DNA from 2 places in the Pseudoalteromonas sp. NZS11 genome. Region 2 is predicted to be linked to the other one. Evidence: predicted binding sites of a transcription regulator. Region 2 holds the regulator's gene; the other holds the start of a gene.
The links. Region 2 encodes LexA, which represses DNA repair genes until DNA is damaged. Its sites were predicted from a motif close to TACTGTATNNNNATACAGTA; they were not measured.
Positions count from the first base shown of each region.

Region 1 (7,802 bases), on a different contig from region 2:
TATAGTGTTGGTTGTAGTAGGGTCAAATATTTTAGTTAAAAGCAGCCTTGTTCAAGGCTGCTTTTAACTGGTACATGCTTAATAAGGCATAGGATAGTTTTTAAATATAGTGTTAATCTCACTAAGAATTTCGTCGCTTAACGTGATGTTAAATGCATCAATATCTTCTTTCAATTGGGCTATGCTTGTTGCACCAATAATTGAAGAGGTTACGCCATCTACTTGGTTACACCATGCGAGTGCTAGTTGTGCTGGAGTAATATTGTTTGCATGAGCCAGCTCAACATACTGCTTAGTGGCTTGCTCTGCATTTGGTGTATCTCTAAAAATACCGTTGCGCTGCATGAAGGTCCAACGAGAGCCTTCTGGGCGAGCACCGTTTAGGTATTTACCCGTTAATAAACCGGCTGCTAAGGGCGACCACGGTAAGTAGGCAATATCTTCGTGTACACATTGTTCTATTAAATACGGCCAGTCTTTAGCGTGCGCTAAGCTAAACTCATTTTGAATAGATACCATGCGCGGTAAGTTATGCTCTTTGGCCAAGCTTAAAAACTGGCTTATACCCCATGGCGTATCGTCTGATAAACCGCAGTGCTTAATTTTACCTGCTTTAACACATTCATTAAGGCCCTCTAGAATATCAAGCATACTAGCTTGCTGCTCTTGTGTATTTACGTCGGAAAATTTAAGAGTGCCGGGCCATTGTCTGCCAAAGTGCGGGGTAGAGCGGTTTGGCCAATGCAGCTGATATAAATCAATGTAGTCGGTTTTAAGGCGCTTAAGTGAATCGTCTACGGCTTCTATTACTGTTTGGCGCGTAATATTGCCACCATCACGTACCCACGATAATCCATTGCCTGCAATTTTTGTAGCAAGTACCACATCGCTGCGCTTTTGCTGATTACGCGATAGCCAATTGCCAATAATTTCCTCAGTTTTACCATAGGTCTCTGGAGAGGGCGGTACTGCATACATTTCGGCTGTATCAATAAAGTTTACGCCTTGCTCTAACGCGTAGGCTATTTGTTCATCAGCATCGCTTTGAGTATTTTGTTTACCCCAAGTCATACTGCCTAAACATACTCTTGAAACGTTAATACCACTGCTGCCAAGTGGGCTGTATTGCATGAGAATTCCTTATTGCTCGTCTTGAGAGTAGCTAACTAACGCCGATAAAAGAGGCTCTGCAATGAGGGCTTTTTGGCCTGTTTCAAAATCAAACATAACCACTTTTGAAGTGCCTGTTGTTGTTATAGCGTTTTGTGCGTGACTAAATACGGTGTAATTCATAACAAATCGGTCTGTTTTTATATCAGAAATAGTAACACCGACTGTAAGCGTATCTGGGAATGTAACTGGGCGTTTATAACGAATGTTATTTTCGCTTATTACCGGGCCCACGCCATTAGGGCTTATTGTATCGAACAGATTTATTTTATTTAAGAAGTCGATTCGGGCTATTTCAAAGTAACGTAAATACACTACATTATTTACGTGTTGTAGTGCATCCATATCAGCCCACGCTACGGTGATGTCGGTATGGATAGGGTGCTGATCTTTAAACGTTTGCATTATTTATTGGCCCTTAATTTTAAAGTATTTAGATTATCAATATGGAGTTGTGAGCTCAAGGTAATTAATAGCATGTTTTTTTATAAGATGATTGTACCTGTTTAATTTTAGGTCTACAGTTAAATTACACAGACAAACACAAAAACACACAAAGGTAAAAATATGCAGAATATAATTAATTGGTCCTTAGCTTGTTTGGTTTTTATAGCCTCTTTTACCTGTTACGCAATGGGTAACGAATCAGGCGCTATTATTTTAATGTTAGCGGGGTTTTTTTTCGAGGTTATGTTTTGGTTGCGCGGTTATAAAGAGCAAGAAGGTAATAAGCGCTTTTTTTAATCGCTAACTAGGGCCTGTTGACCTTTCAGGATTAAAATTTGTTCAATCTAGGGGCTATTTAATCGCGGCGCGAGGTTTGTGACCTAGTGGGCTCGATAACTGCTCCTGCGTTATTCTACTGACTTACATCCATGTAAGAATAAGTAAAAACCGAGCAACAAAGAGTAAATTGCCCCTAGGCAGAACCCTTCGGGCAGCGTATGTTTGGCATTTGTGCTACGTTATCGCCTATTTATGGGGAATAACCACACTACATAGGCTCTGCCTTGCCTAAATACCAAACAGTCTGCTGCAAATTTAACCTCGAAAGATAAACAGGCCCTAGGCTTGCTTATCACATTTGATTCTATAATAATGACTGTATAAATAACCAGTTATTGTTGTGGTGATGAAGAAGTTTATTCACATAGACATGGATTGCTTTTATGCAGCAGTAGAAATGCGAGATAATCCAAAACTTGCATGTGTACCGCTTGCTATTGGAGGCAATAGCCGACGAGGCGTGCTCTCAACCGCTAACTACATAGCTAGAGAATATGGCGTACGATCGGCTATGTCGAACTATCATGCTAAACAATTATGCCCCGATTTAGTTATTGTCCCTGGGCGCATGGCTGTATACAAAGAAGCTTCAAATCAAATACGTGAAGTATTTAGCCGCTACACAGACTTAGTTGAGCCTCTTTCTTTAGACGAAGCCTACCTAGATGTAACAGACAGCACTGCTTGTAAAGGCAGTGCCACACTTATTGCACAGCAAATAAGAGCCGATATTTACAATGCCACAGGGCTCACTGCATCAGCAGGTATTGCACCGATTAAATTTATTGCCAAAATAGCCAGCGACGAAAAAAAACCGAATGGTCAATTTGTCGTTTTGCCTCATGAGGTCGATGACTTTTTAGCGCAATTACCGCTGGGGAAAATTCCGGGGGTGGGTAAAGTAACGCTCGAAAAGCTAAATTTAAAAGGCTTATATACCGGCAAGGATGTACGTGAAAAAGGCGTTAACTGGATGCAGCAACATGTGGGTAATTTTGGTGTGTCGCTTTATCAAAAATGTGCAGGTGAATATGTTGGTAAAGTATCAACAGATCGCATCAGAAAGTCGCTGAGTGTTGAGCATACCTACGAATACAATAAAACAAGTTTGCAAGAGTGCTTAGATGAGCTGCCAAAATTGTTAGACGAATTAGTTTTAAGACTTAATAAACAGCAATTACAAAACCGTATTAATAAGCTGAGTGTTAAAGTGAAGTTTGCAAATTTTGTAGTAACCTCAGCCGATCAGGCATACCACGAGCTAAACACAGAAATATTTATTCAACTCCTTACTAAGGCTTATCAACGAGGGCTACAACAACCTGTAAGATTACTTGGCATAGGCGTTGGCATTAAAAGCGAGCCAGAACAAAACTTTCAACTTAGTATTCTCGATTAAGCTGTAAAGCCTGTAACCCCAAGTTGCCATTTATTGGCAACTTGTATAATTAGCTCATCGCACCTTGCTGGTCTTCAATATTTAAATCGACGATAATAGGGGCTTATGTTTTCTAACAGGACTTTATTTATGGCATACCCTCAAGCGGTTAGTGCAAGCCTTGAATGCACATCTCATGATGCGCTTATTATTATTAGTGATGACTTTTCTCTATTACCAAATAACTCATTACGTAATGCTATTTTAGACCAAGCAAAAGTTGATTCTCGTATTGGTAAACAAGTTACTTTATTAGTGATTGAAAACAAACGCGTTGTACTTGCGCCAACGGGTCCGTTAAATAGAGATTACGACGATGTACGCCGTTATTTTGATGCTGCTAAATTAGCGATTAACGAAGCAAAAGCGTCGGGTAGTGTTAATCCTGTATTATTTTTACCAAATTTAAATGGCGATAGCCGTTATCAGCATGCTTTAGAAGTTGCTTATTTAGGCGCTTGCCAAGCCTTATGGCAGCCATTAGAAGCGCGTGAATATCACGGTGAAAGTATTGAACCTATTACTCAAATTGGTTTAGTTGGCGCAAGCGAGCAAACAATTAAAGCTGTTAATGCGATTGCTGCAGGCCAATATGCCGCGCGTGACTTATGTGGCACTGAACCTGAGCGTATGGCTCCACCACGTTTTGCTGATTACTGCGTTGATTTATTTAAAGGCTCAAGCATTGCAGTTGACGTAATTGATGATATTGCAGCTATTGATAAAAACTATCCAATGCTAAGCACTGTTGCTCGTGCATCGTATGCAGTTGAGCGCCATCACCCACGTGTTGTTAAGCTTGAATATGTACCAGAGGGCGAAATTACTCGCACACTTATGTTTGTAGGTAAGGGTCTTGTATACGATACAGGCGGTGCAGATTTAAAAGTAGGTGGCCATATGGCAGGCATGAGCCGTGATAAAGGCGGCGCTGCTTCTGTTGCGGGCTTTATGAAAGCCGTTGCGGATTATCAGCCTAAAGACGTTAAAGTGGTATCGTACTTAGCCGTTGTTCGTAACTCTATTGGCTCGGATTGTTTTGTGCCAGATGAAATTATTACTAGCCGCGAAGGTATCCGTGTACGTATTGGTAATACCGATGCAGAAGGGCGCTTAGCAATGGGCGACCTGCTTAGCGAAATGAAAGATTTAGCTAAAGGCGAAATAAACCCAACGTTATTTACTGTAGCTACATTAACGGGTCACGCGGCACGTGCAATGGGTCCTTACGGTGCGTATGTTGAAAATGGTCCAGCTCGTAGCGCTGGTGTTTCACGTCAAATAGCTGACCTTGGAGATTTGTGGGCCGATGGCGCAGAAGTATCGCGTTCTCGCCGTGAAGATTACGACTTTATTAAACCACGCACGCTAGCTGACGATGTACTCTCGAGTAATAACGCAGCATCTGCTGTTACTGCGCGTGGGCATCAGTTCCCTATGGCGTTTATGGCTATTGTTGGTGGGCTTGATAAGCACGGTAACGACTCTGCACAACCTTTGCCTTATGTGCATATGGACATTGCTGGAAGCGGTGTTGAAGGCGGTGATTGGCAGCATGGCAAGCCAACGGCTGCATCAGTAACGAGCTTGTTTGCACGTTACTGTTTGTAAGCTAAAAACCTACATGCAATAAAAAAGCCCTGTTAATTCAGGGCTTTTGCATTTTATGATAACGGTATGGGCTATTAATCTAATTTAAAACGATTAACTACGCTCGAAAGCTCTAGGCTACTTTGTTTAAGATTATCACTGGCATCGGTAAGCTGTTTAGTATTATTTAATGATTGCTCAGTTGATTGAGATAGCTCATTAATACGCAAATTAACCTCGTCGGCAGCTTGAGTTTGTTGCTCTGTGGCGCGTGCTATCTGGCTGTTCATTTCGGTAATAATTGAAACAAGTCGTTCTATTTCATTAAGTGAAGTATTGGCCGATGACGCCTGATCTACGGTAGAAACTGAAAGTGCTTGGCTTGATTTAACAGCTTCTACTGCTGCTTTTGCACCTTCTTGAAGTTTAGTGATCATGGTTTGAATTTCGTCGGTACTTTGCCCTGTACGACTGGCTAGTGTTCTTACTTCATCTGCAACAACAGCAAATCCTCGGCCATGCTCTCCTGCGCGAGCAGCCTCAATGGCAGCGTTTAATGCCAGTAAGTTTGTTTGCTCCGATATGCTTCTTATTACATCAAGTACAGAGCCTATATTATGGCTCTCGTTGGCTAAATCTTCTGTTACACGGCTGACTGTTTCTATGTTGCTTGAGAGTGTTTCTATTGCTGTAATTGTTTGCGCAACCACATTTTTACCCGTTGATGCGTTTTGTGCTGCATCCTTAGCTGCTTGCTCTGCGGCTTCGGCGTTACGGCTTACATCATGTATTTGGTGAGTCATTTGCTCCATGGCAGCTGCAACTTGGGTTGAGCTGTCGTTTTGAAGCTCAATAAACGAGTGGCTTGTTCTACTTGAATCATCAACTGTATGCGCATGCTCGCTTACATCGTTTGCACTTTGTGATACATGAACAAGAGACTCTCGCATTTTTAAAACAAATAAATTAAATGAGTGTGATAGTTCAGATATTTCATCGTTACCGGATTCATTTAATGTACGAGTTAAATCGCCTTCACCTTGTGAAATATCTTTCATCATATCGGCTGCTAAACGAGTTGGTATTAAAATGCTCTTGCCTATAAAGTAACTAAGTAAAATAACAGCAATAATCATAATTGTTGCACTGACGACTATTAGATTACGTTGCTCGCTAAATGCTTCGTCAATTGAATCAAGATAAACACCTGAGCCAATAATCCATTGCCATTGATTAAAACCTTTAACAAATGCGATTTTTTCAACCGGTTTTTCTTTACCTGGTTTTGGCCATTTATAAGGAATAAATCCCTCGCCAGAGCGTTTAACTATATTAACCATATCAACAAACAATGCTTTGCCGTCAGGGTCTTTATTATTGGTTAAATCTTTTCCTTCAAGCGCAGGTTTTATAGGATGCATAACCATTTTTGGCTGGTAATTGTTAATCCAAAAGTAATTGGTTTTGTCGTAGCGCAGAGCTCTTATTGCATTAAGTGCTTGCGATTGAGCTTGTTGTTGAGTGAGAGTATTATTTTGCTCAAGATCATAAAAGTGCTCGATTATACTGTACGCAGTTTCTACTACATTTTGTGTTTTAAGGTACTGCTCGTTTTTTAGCGAACTATATTGATGAGTCAGGCTCGATATACTAAGTATTATTAGTCCAAATACAACTATGGCTATTAACAATGAAAAACGCTGGGATATACTAAAACTACGTAGACTAGGCATACATTTATCCTCAAAAAGTGTGCGCTTTAGCGCATAGAATAAGCGTAGCTAAAAAAAGAGTTTAATCTAGGCTTAACGCCCATTAATGCAAAAAAAAAGCTGATTTATCAATCAGCCTTTAGTCTGTTATTACTTTACTTGCTTATTTAACATCAAAATGGCGATTAAAGAAGTTTGTAATTGTTTGATGTAAGTGTGTTTGCACTTGTTTACCACGTAGGCTGTGCTTAGAGCCTGGGTAGGTCATCATTTCAAACTGTTTTTCGTTATCTTGCAGTTGTTTAAACAATTTAGTTGAATGAGTAAACAGCACGTTGTCGTCAGCCATTCCATGGTAAATCATTAATGGGCCTTTTAAGCCATCAGCATATGGAAATACTGCGCTGTCTTCATACCCTTTAGCATTCGTATCAGGGTGACCTAAATAACGCTCTGTGTAATGCGTATCGTATAGAGCCCAATCGGTTACAGGAGCACCCGATACGCCGGCTTGAAAGTAATCGCCTGCTTTAAACATAGTCATAAGTGCCATGTAGCCGCCGTAGCTGTGGCCATAAACACCGATGCGTTGTGGGTCTACGTAATCAAGTGTACGTAAAAACTCTACGCCTTTAATTTGATCGGCAACTTCAACCACGCCTAGGTTTTTATAAATAGCATCTTCAAACTTTTTACCACGGTTGTACGAACCACGGTTATCTAGTTGAAAAATTACGTAACCTTGTTGCGCCATGTACTGAAAGTACAAGTTTTTACTGCGCCAGCTATTCGTCACTCGTTGAGCATGCGGGCCGCCGTATACGTTAACAATAACAGGGTGCTTTTTGCCATCAGTAATGTTGCTAGGCTTAAATAAACGGTAATGCATAACTTGGCCATCATCGGCTTTAATTGTGCCGTATTCTGGTTTTGTTAAGTCGCTTAAATAAGGAGTAAGCGGGTGGCTACTATCTAGCTTATTTTCTTCAAGCCATGTAATAAATTCGCCGTTTATTTTACGAAGCGCTGCTGAGTTTGGTTTATTATCAGACGAGCTATTATCGATAAAGGTTTTGCTGTCTTTTGCTAGCACAACATTATGGTAC
Region 1 is NZ_JADYWP010000001.1:438,533-446,334, forward strand. It holds gene I6E82_RS01970 (aldo/keto reductase) at 79-1,131, opposite strand; gene I6E82_RS01975 (acyl-CoA thioesterase) at 1,141-1,575, opposite strand; gene dinB (DNA polymerase IV) at 2,303-3,355, shown strand; gene I6E82_RS01985 (M17 family metallopeptidase) at 3,485-5,005, shown strand; gene I6E82_RS01990 (methyl-accepting chemotaxis protein) at 5,080-6,717, opposite strand; gene I6E82_RS01995 (S9 family peptidase) at 6,860-7,802, opposite strand, start outside.
Region 1: a site for LexA is predicted at 2,271-2,290, ahead of dinB (DNA polymerase IV). Genes of this name have one in related genera too.

Region 2 (7,802 bases):
CAATAAGTAAGTGTGCTTTAGCATTTGCGGTAATTTGTATTTTAGTTGGCGGCTCAAAAGGCCGGCCTGTTATACCGTTAAAGCTTTGCTGTTCATCTTTATTTATTACTGTAATTATAGGTGTGGTTAAAAAGTTCTCAAAAATTATTTGTGTTGGATTAACCACCTGAGATGCAATATCGTCAAGGGAGGCAACATAATCAGCCTGCGTAAATGGGTTATTAAGAGTACGTGTTGCAAGATGCTCCCCATGAACTTTATCAAGAGGGATAGCGCTCATGACTAAACCACCTAATAGCCAAGCTAAAATTTGTAATGCGAGCAAATAACCGAGCCATTTATGTAACTTGCGAGCATACTTAAATATTTTTTTATTCATGTTTTAGTCTTATTATTTTTAGAGGCTAGTTTATTACATTAATGGGATTAGTTACTGCGACATTTTGTCGCAGTTTAAACTATAGCTTACTGTAATCATTTAAAAATAAAAAAGATTACACTTAAATTGCTAACATGACTTATTTGTTTAATTGAGCTGAGTGTTTGATATCCAGCTAGCTTTAAACGCTAAAAAATACTTAAAAGCTGCGAAATATCTATATAAAGTGGTTAATAGAGCATAGTTGATTTGGTATAACGGTAAAACTGCGTTAAAGTTTGCAATGAAATTATTAGAGGATAAATACGAAACGATGTCGGAAATTCAATTTTTAAATGTAGATCTTGAGCTTGAATCAAAGCAAGATATTAGTTTGCTAGTGGCAGACTTGAAAAAAGTCGCGACGATTTTACATTATGACAAAGACGAATACCGTCAATTAGCGCGTATTGAAGCAACAGGTGTAGTAAACACGCCTGACAAAGCAATAAACCATATATGTGAGCTTATTGAATCGTGTTCGCGTAACGCGCTAAAACAATGGTTAAGCTGTTCACGTAGAACGTTTGATATTGGTTTTGAATCAGGCACTTCACCTAAGTGCTTTAATCAAGCCTTAGATGCAGATACATTACTACGTATATCTGCGATTGGTGCGGGTATGGAAATTACAATTTACCCAATCGAAAAGTAACTATCTTCGCTCTACGACTGCTGCGGTCATTTTTGATACGCAGCACAGCTCATTGCGGCTATTTGTAATTTTTATTTCCCACACTGAACTACGTTTGCCAATATGAAACGCTCTTGCCGTTGCTGTTAAAGTGCCGTTGCGAGATGCTTTTAAATGACTTGCGCTAATTTCCTGCCCCACGCAGTAAAATTTTGTAAAATCGACAACAAAGTTAGCTGCATAGCTGGCAACTGTTTCGGCAAGTACAACGTTAGCACCGCCGTGAACCATTCCCATTGGATTATGATGCTCAGGAATTGCCGGCATAGTGGCTACTAAGTAATCATCACCAATTTCAGTGACTTCTATTCCCATGGTTTTCATTAATGTTCCTTGGCCATCAATGCCTTGTTCTAACTGCTTGCACAGCTCTAAAGTGATGGGCTGGTACCAAATACTCATAATGACTCCTTTGCTTTTTTAATCATTTATAAATCTAGCTTTAGTTATATCCCTAAAATGTACACAAGTGAAATTACTTTGGCTATTTTAAGGCTTAATTTAAATTTGCGATTTTTATTTAACTGTATATACTCACAGTTAAATGTACTGTATGGAAAACCAGTTGTATGCGACCATTAACGAACCGCCAAGCTCAAATACTCGAACTAATTAAAGTTTTTATTAAAGACACTGGTATGCCTCCTACACGTGCTGAAATAGCGCAAACATTAGGTTTTAAAAGTGCCAATGCTGCTGAAGAACATTTAAAAGCACTTGCTAAAAAAGGCGCAATTAAAATGAAACCAGGTGCAAGCCGTGGTATTCAGTTAATTGAAGAAGAAGAGCCAGAACAATTAGGTTTACCGCTTATAGGGCGTGTTGCTGCTGGTTCACCTATTTTGGCGCAAGAGCACGTTGAAAGTCACTGCAAAATCGATCCATTAATGTTTAAACCGGCTGCAGATTTTTTACTACGCGTTAACGGTATGAGCATGAAAGATATTGGTATTATGGATGGTGATTTACTTGCTGTACATCGTACTCAAACCGCTGAAAACGGGCAAGTTATTGTTGCCCGCCTAGATGAAGACGTAACTGTAAAACGTCTTGAGAAAGCGGGTCGTAAAGTATTACTTCATGCTGAAAACGACGATTTTGAATCTATTGAAGTAGATCTTGAGAATGAGTCTTTTAATATTGAAGGCTTAGCCGTTGGCGTTATAAGAAACGCTGATTGGATGTGACTTTAAAAATAGCTTTTAAACAAGCAGTTTTATAAATGCGTACTAATTAGTACGCATTTTTTGTTTTAAATTCGCACTAAAAATAGGGCATAAATAGCTCACTGACAATTTAAGCTGTAAACTTTTTTGCACTTATATTTTCCCCCTCCGAATACGTTAAACCCCTTTGTTTTGCTCATCTTTTGAACTTACTGTTACCTAGTTGGTTACTGATTTTTTATTAATTACTCAATATCACCTGATTGTTTTTTATACTAAAACTTGCTTGTTGTTCATTTTTTAGCTAATTATTAATGTGCTGAGCTAATAATAACTCACAGCTTTTTAGTTTTGAGAACACACAATATACACAAACCCGTTGTTGGCGCAGCAAAACCAATCAATATTAAATGAGATTGACTAAAAAAATAAAAATAACGAATTGGCGTTTAAGCCGTATGCCTCTTCGCTTTGCATTCGCAATAGCATCAAAGGAGCCGTCACATGGGTAAACTGACCTCTACCTTGTGGCTTATATTATGTGTTTTTTCGCACCCAGTTTTGGCTAACAGCCAATACAATATGCGCAAAGGCGTAACCGATATAAGCAATAATGTATATCAGCTGCACATGACCATATTTATAATATGTTGTGTGATTGGGGTGATAGTGTTCGCAATTATGTTTTGGGCACTTATTCATCACCGTAAATCTAAAGGGGCTGTACCTGCCCAATTTCACGAAAGCACTAAAGTAGAAATACTTTGGACTGCAATCCCGTTTGTTATTTTAATTGCTATGGCAGTACCAGCCACTAAAACCCTAATTGCAATGGAAGATGCCAGCAAAGCTGATCTCACTATTAAAATTACAGGCTCGCAATGGAAATGGCATTATGAATATATGGGTGAAGATGTAGAGTTCTACTCTATTTTATCTACCCCGCAAGATGAAATAGCGAATCTTGCAGATAAAAATCCTAACTACTTACTTGAGGTTGATAAACCTCTCGTACTGCCAATAAATCAAAAAGTACGATTTTTAATGACTTCTGACGATGTTATTCACTCTTGGTGGGTACCTGATTTTGCAGTTAAAAAAGATGCGAATCCCGGCTTTATAAACGAAACATGGACGAACATAAACGAAGAAGGTACTTACCGAGGCCAATGTGCTGAGTTGTGTGGTAAAGATCATGGCTTTATGCCCGTTGTGGTGGTCGCTAAATCTGAGGCTGATTTTAAAACGTGGCTTGCAGATGCAAAGCAAGCTAAACAAAAAGCAGCATTAGCAGATGCCGCATTACTTGATAAAACCCTCCCAAAAGAAGAATTAATGACTTTAGGCGAACAAGTATATATGGCCAATTGTGCTGCATGTCATCAGCCTACTGGCATGGGGTTACCGGGTGTATTTCCTGCACTTAAAGGCAGCCCTATAGTGCTTGGCGATATAAAAGATCACATTGATGTAGTTATCCATGGGCGACCCGGTACGGCAATGCAAGCATTTGCCAAACAGTTATCTATAAAGCAATTAGCAGCGGTTATTACTTATAAACGTAATGCGTGGGGTAATGATACGGGTGATGTTATTCAACCGAGTCAAATACAGGCAGCACTTGATGCCAAAGTGGAGGCGAACTAATGAGTAGCATAGTAGAACAACCTAACGCCAATGAAGCTCATCATGCTCATCACCCAGCTAAAGGTTTTAAACGCTGGCTTTACACAACTAATCATAAAGATATAGGTAGTTTATATTTAATTTTTTCGCTGACCATGTTCTTAATTGGTGGTGGAATGGCCATGGTGATCAGAGCTGAATTATTTCAACCAGGTTTACAGTTGGTCGATCCTCACTTTTTTAATCAAATGACCACAGTGCATGGTTTAATTATGGTGTTTGGTGCGGTTATGCCGGCCTTTACAGGCCTTGCTAACTGGATGATACCACTCATGATTGGCGCGCCAGATATGGCATTGCCAAGAATGAATAACTGGAGCTTTTGGATTTTACCGTTTGCGTTTTTAATCCTATTGGCATCGTTATTTATGCCTGGTGGGGGTCCTGCATTTGGTTGGACTTTTTATGCACCACTGTCTACAACATACAGTAATGACAATACTGCATTGTTTGTATTTGCCGTACATATTATGGGGATTAGCTCAATAATGGGCGCAATCAATGTGATTGTAACTATAGTGAACTTACGTGCTCCCGGCATGACATGGATGAAGTTGCCCTTATTTGTATGGACGTGGTTAATTACTGCCTTTTTATTAATAGCGGTAATGCCAGTGCTTGCAGGGGCTGTCACTATGGTACTTACCGATAAGTATTTTGCGACCAGCTTTTTTGATGCCGCAGGCGGTGGCGACCCGGTGATGTTCCAACACATTTTTTGGTTTTTTGGTCATCCCGAAGTATACATAATGATTCTTCCTGCCTTTGGCATTATATCTACAATAGTACCTACCTTTTCTCGTAAAAAACTTTTTGGCTATGCCTCAATGGTATACGCCACATCCTCCATAGCACTATTGAGCTTTATTGTATGGGCTCATCATATGTTTACCACTGGGATGCCGGTCGCTGGCGAGTTGTTTTTTATGTACGCGACCATGCTTATATCGGTACCTACAGGAGTAAAAGTATTTAATTGGGTTGCCACAATGTGGAAAGGCTCAATAACTTTTGAAGTGCCAATGCTTTTTAGTATTGCGTTTATTGTGCTGTTTACCTTAGGTGGCTTTTCGGGGTTGATGCTGGCAATTACACCTGCTGACTTTCAGTACCACGATACTTATTTTGTAGTGGCGCATTTTCATTATGTATTAGTAACAGGGGCTGTATTTTCGATAATGGCGGGGGCCTATTACTGGCTGCCCAAGTGGACGGGCAATATGTTTAATATCACGCTAGCTAAATGGCATTTTTGGCTATCGCTGGTGAGTGTGAACGTATTGTTTTTTCCTATGCATTTTGTAGGGCTTGCCGGTATGCCGCGTCGAATTCCCGATTATGCACTTCAATTTGCCGACTTTAACGCAATCATAAGTATTGGTGGATTTGCCTTTGGTTTATCGCAATTGTTGTTTGTAGCTGTGGTAATTAAATGCGCGCGTGGCGGTGATAAAGTGCCTGCAAAAGTATGGGAAGGGGCAGAAGGGCTTGAGTGGGAAGTTGACTCTCCAGCGCCATATCATACTTTTTCTACGCCGCCGGTAATTAAGTAATGACACACGCACCGCTACTCAAACGTTTGGTACTTATTTGCATAGGCATGTTTGCCTTTGCCTTTGCTTTAGTACCTTTGTATGACGTGTTTTGTGATGTAACAGGGCTTAATGGAAAACCTTCGCTTGAGCAGGCAGAGCAAAGTACACAAATAGTACAAAACCGAGAAGTCGGCGTTAGCTTTACTACTCACGCACAAAGTGGTGCACCGTTTGAAGTTAAATCAAAAGAATACAGTGTAGTGGTAAAACCCGGTGCAATGCGTGAAGTAATGTTTAGTGCTAAAAATAACAGCAACCTAGATAAAGTAATGCAGGCTGTACCATCAGTCTCACCAGGTAAAGCGGCAAAGTATTTACACAAAATAGCCTGTTTTTGCTTTGATCAGCAACCTCTAAAAGCAGGGGAAGAACTTGAATTTAAATTACTTTTTTATGTTGATACCGCACTGCCGAGCGATATTGAAGAATTAACTTTATCTTATACCGTATTTGATATTAGTGAACAGCTGGTGGCAAGTAACAACTAGCTTTTTAAACTAGTGTGAAACTAGGAGTAAATAAAATGAATCAAGAATATGAGCATTATTACGTACCTGAGCAAAGCCCATGGCCTATTGTAGGTGCTGTTGCATTGTTTTTTATTGCAGTAGGGGCAGGCTTGACTGTTATGAGTGTAGGTAAAGAAGGTGGTAGCGGGGTTTATCTGCTTTATGCCGGTATTGCTGTACTTGTGTATATGTTGTTTAGCTGGTTTAAAAATGTAATTAATGAATCGGACCAAGGTTTGTACTCAGCACAAATGGATCGCTCTTTTAGACAAGGTATGAGCTGGTTTATTTTTTCTGAAGTTATGTTTTTTATGGCCTTTTTTGGTGCGCTTTTTTATGCACGCGTATTGTCGGTACCTTGGCTTGGAGGCGCAGGCAATAATGCAATGACTAACGAGGTTTTATGGCCAACTTTCGAAGCTGTTTGGCCGCTAGTTTCAACACCTGCTGGCGAAACTACTCAAGCTATGGGCTGGCAAGGCTTACCGCTTATAAATACCTTAATACTGCTTACTTCCTCAGTTACTTTACATTTTGCCCACGTAGCGATGGAAAACAATAAACGCACTCCACTTAAAGTTTTTTTAGGCGCTACTATTTTATTGGGCGTTTGCTTTTTAGGGCTGCAAGTTGAGGAGTACATGCATGCATATAATGACCTTAACCTAACGCTAGATGCGGGTATTTACGGTAATACGTTTTTTTTATTGACTGGTTTTCATGGCATGCATGTAACGCTAGGAACGGTACTTTTATTTGTAATATTTTTACGGATATTAAAAGGGCACTTTACTAAAGATAAGCATTTTGCTTTTCAAGCAGCTGCTTGGTATTGGCACTTTGTTGATGTGGTGTGGCTGTGTTTGTTTGTATTTGTATATGTGCTGTAGCGTTTATTGGCGAATTATTTGCTTTAATAAAACCAAGTTTAAGCGCTGCAATAACAACAACTAAAACAACGACCGAAAACAATACGCGACGACCTAAAAAGTGAGACATAGGTCGTCCCCCTGTTTTCCCTGACACCATAATAAACAATGCTCTAAATAAGTTAAAAAGTATAAATATTAACAACAGTACGATAATAATTTTAATAATCACTGAGTTGACCCTTTATGCAGTTAGTTTTATGGCACAAACAAAAGCTTAGTTCACTAATCACACTTTGTATGGTTGTGGTTGTTGTACTTGTGTGTGTGCGATTAGGATTTTGGCAGTTGGAGCGAGGTGAGCAAAAGCAGCAACAACTAACCGCTATTGCTAAGCAACAGAATCGGGGTGTGATGAGCTGGTCTCAATTACTTAACCTGCCTGATAGCTGGAACAAAACTGGTGTATTGGTTGAGTTAAAAGGGCGGTTTGTACAAAACCAATATTGGCTTTTAGATAATCAAGTTTATAACGGACAAGTAGGGTACGACCTACTTGCTTTACTAAAGCCAGACAGCGAAGAAAAAGTGATTTTAGTTAATTTAGGATGGGTAAAAGCGCCTATATCTAGAGATACACTGCCAAAGGTTACTCTGCCTACAGGTGTTTTTATTCTTAAAGCGCAAATAAAAGAAAATAACTTAAGTAGCTTTACGCTTGAAGATAAAACTACAAATAACGACTTACCTACAAGAATCCAATCTATCGACTTGAATATGCTGAGCACTCAAAGCCAGCAATCATTAATTAATTTTATGGCCTACAGGCAAGGTACTGGTGATGAGATTGCAACACCTCATTATG
Region 2 is NZ_JADYWP010000012.1:68,962-76,763, reverse strand. It holds gene I6E82_RS18075 (hypothetical protein) at 1-379, opposite strand, end outside; gene I6E82_RS18070 (hypothetical protein) at 693-1,073, shown strand; gene I6E82_RS18065 (PaaI family thioesterase) at 1,074-1,514, opposite strand; gene lexA (transcriptional repressor LexA) at 1,682-2,299, shown strand; gene coxB (cytochrome c oxidase subunit II) at 2,783-3,925, shown strand; gene ctaD (cytochrome c oxidase subunit I) at 3,925-5,517, shown strand; gene I6E82_RS18045 (cytochrome c oxidase assembly protein) at 5,517-6,047, shown strand; gene I6E82_RS18040 (cytochrome c oxidase subunit 3) at 6,083-6,958, shown strand; gene I6E82_RS19945 (DUF2909 family protein) at 6,861-7,169, opposite strand; gene I6E82_RS18030 (SURF1 family protein) at 7,184-7,802, shown strand, end outside.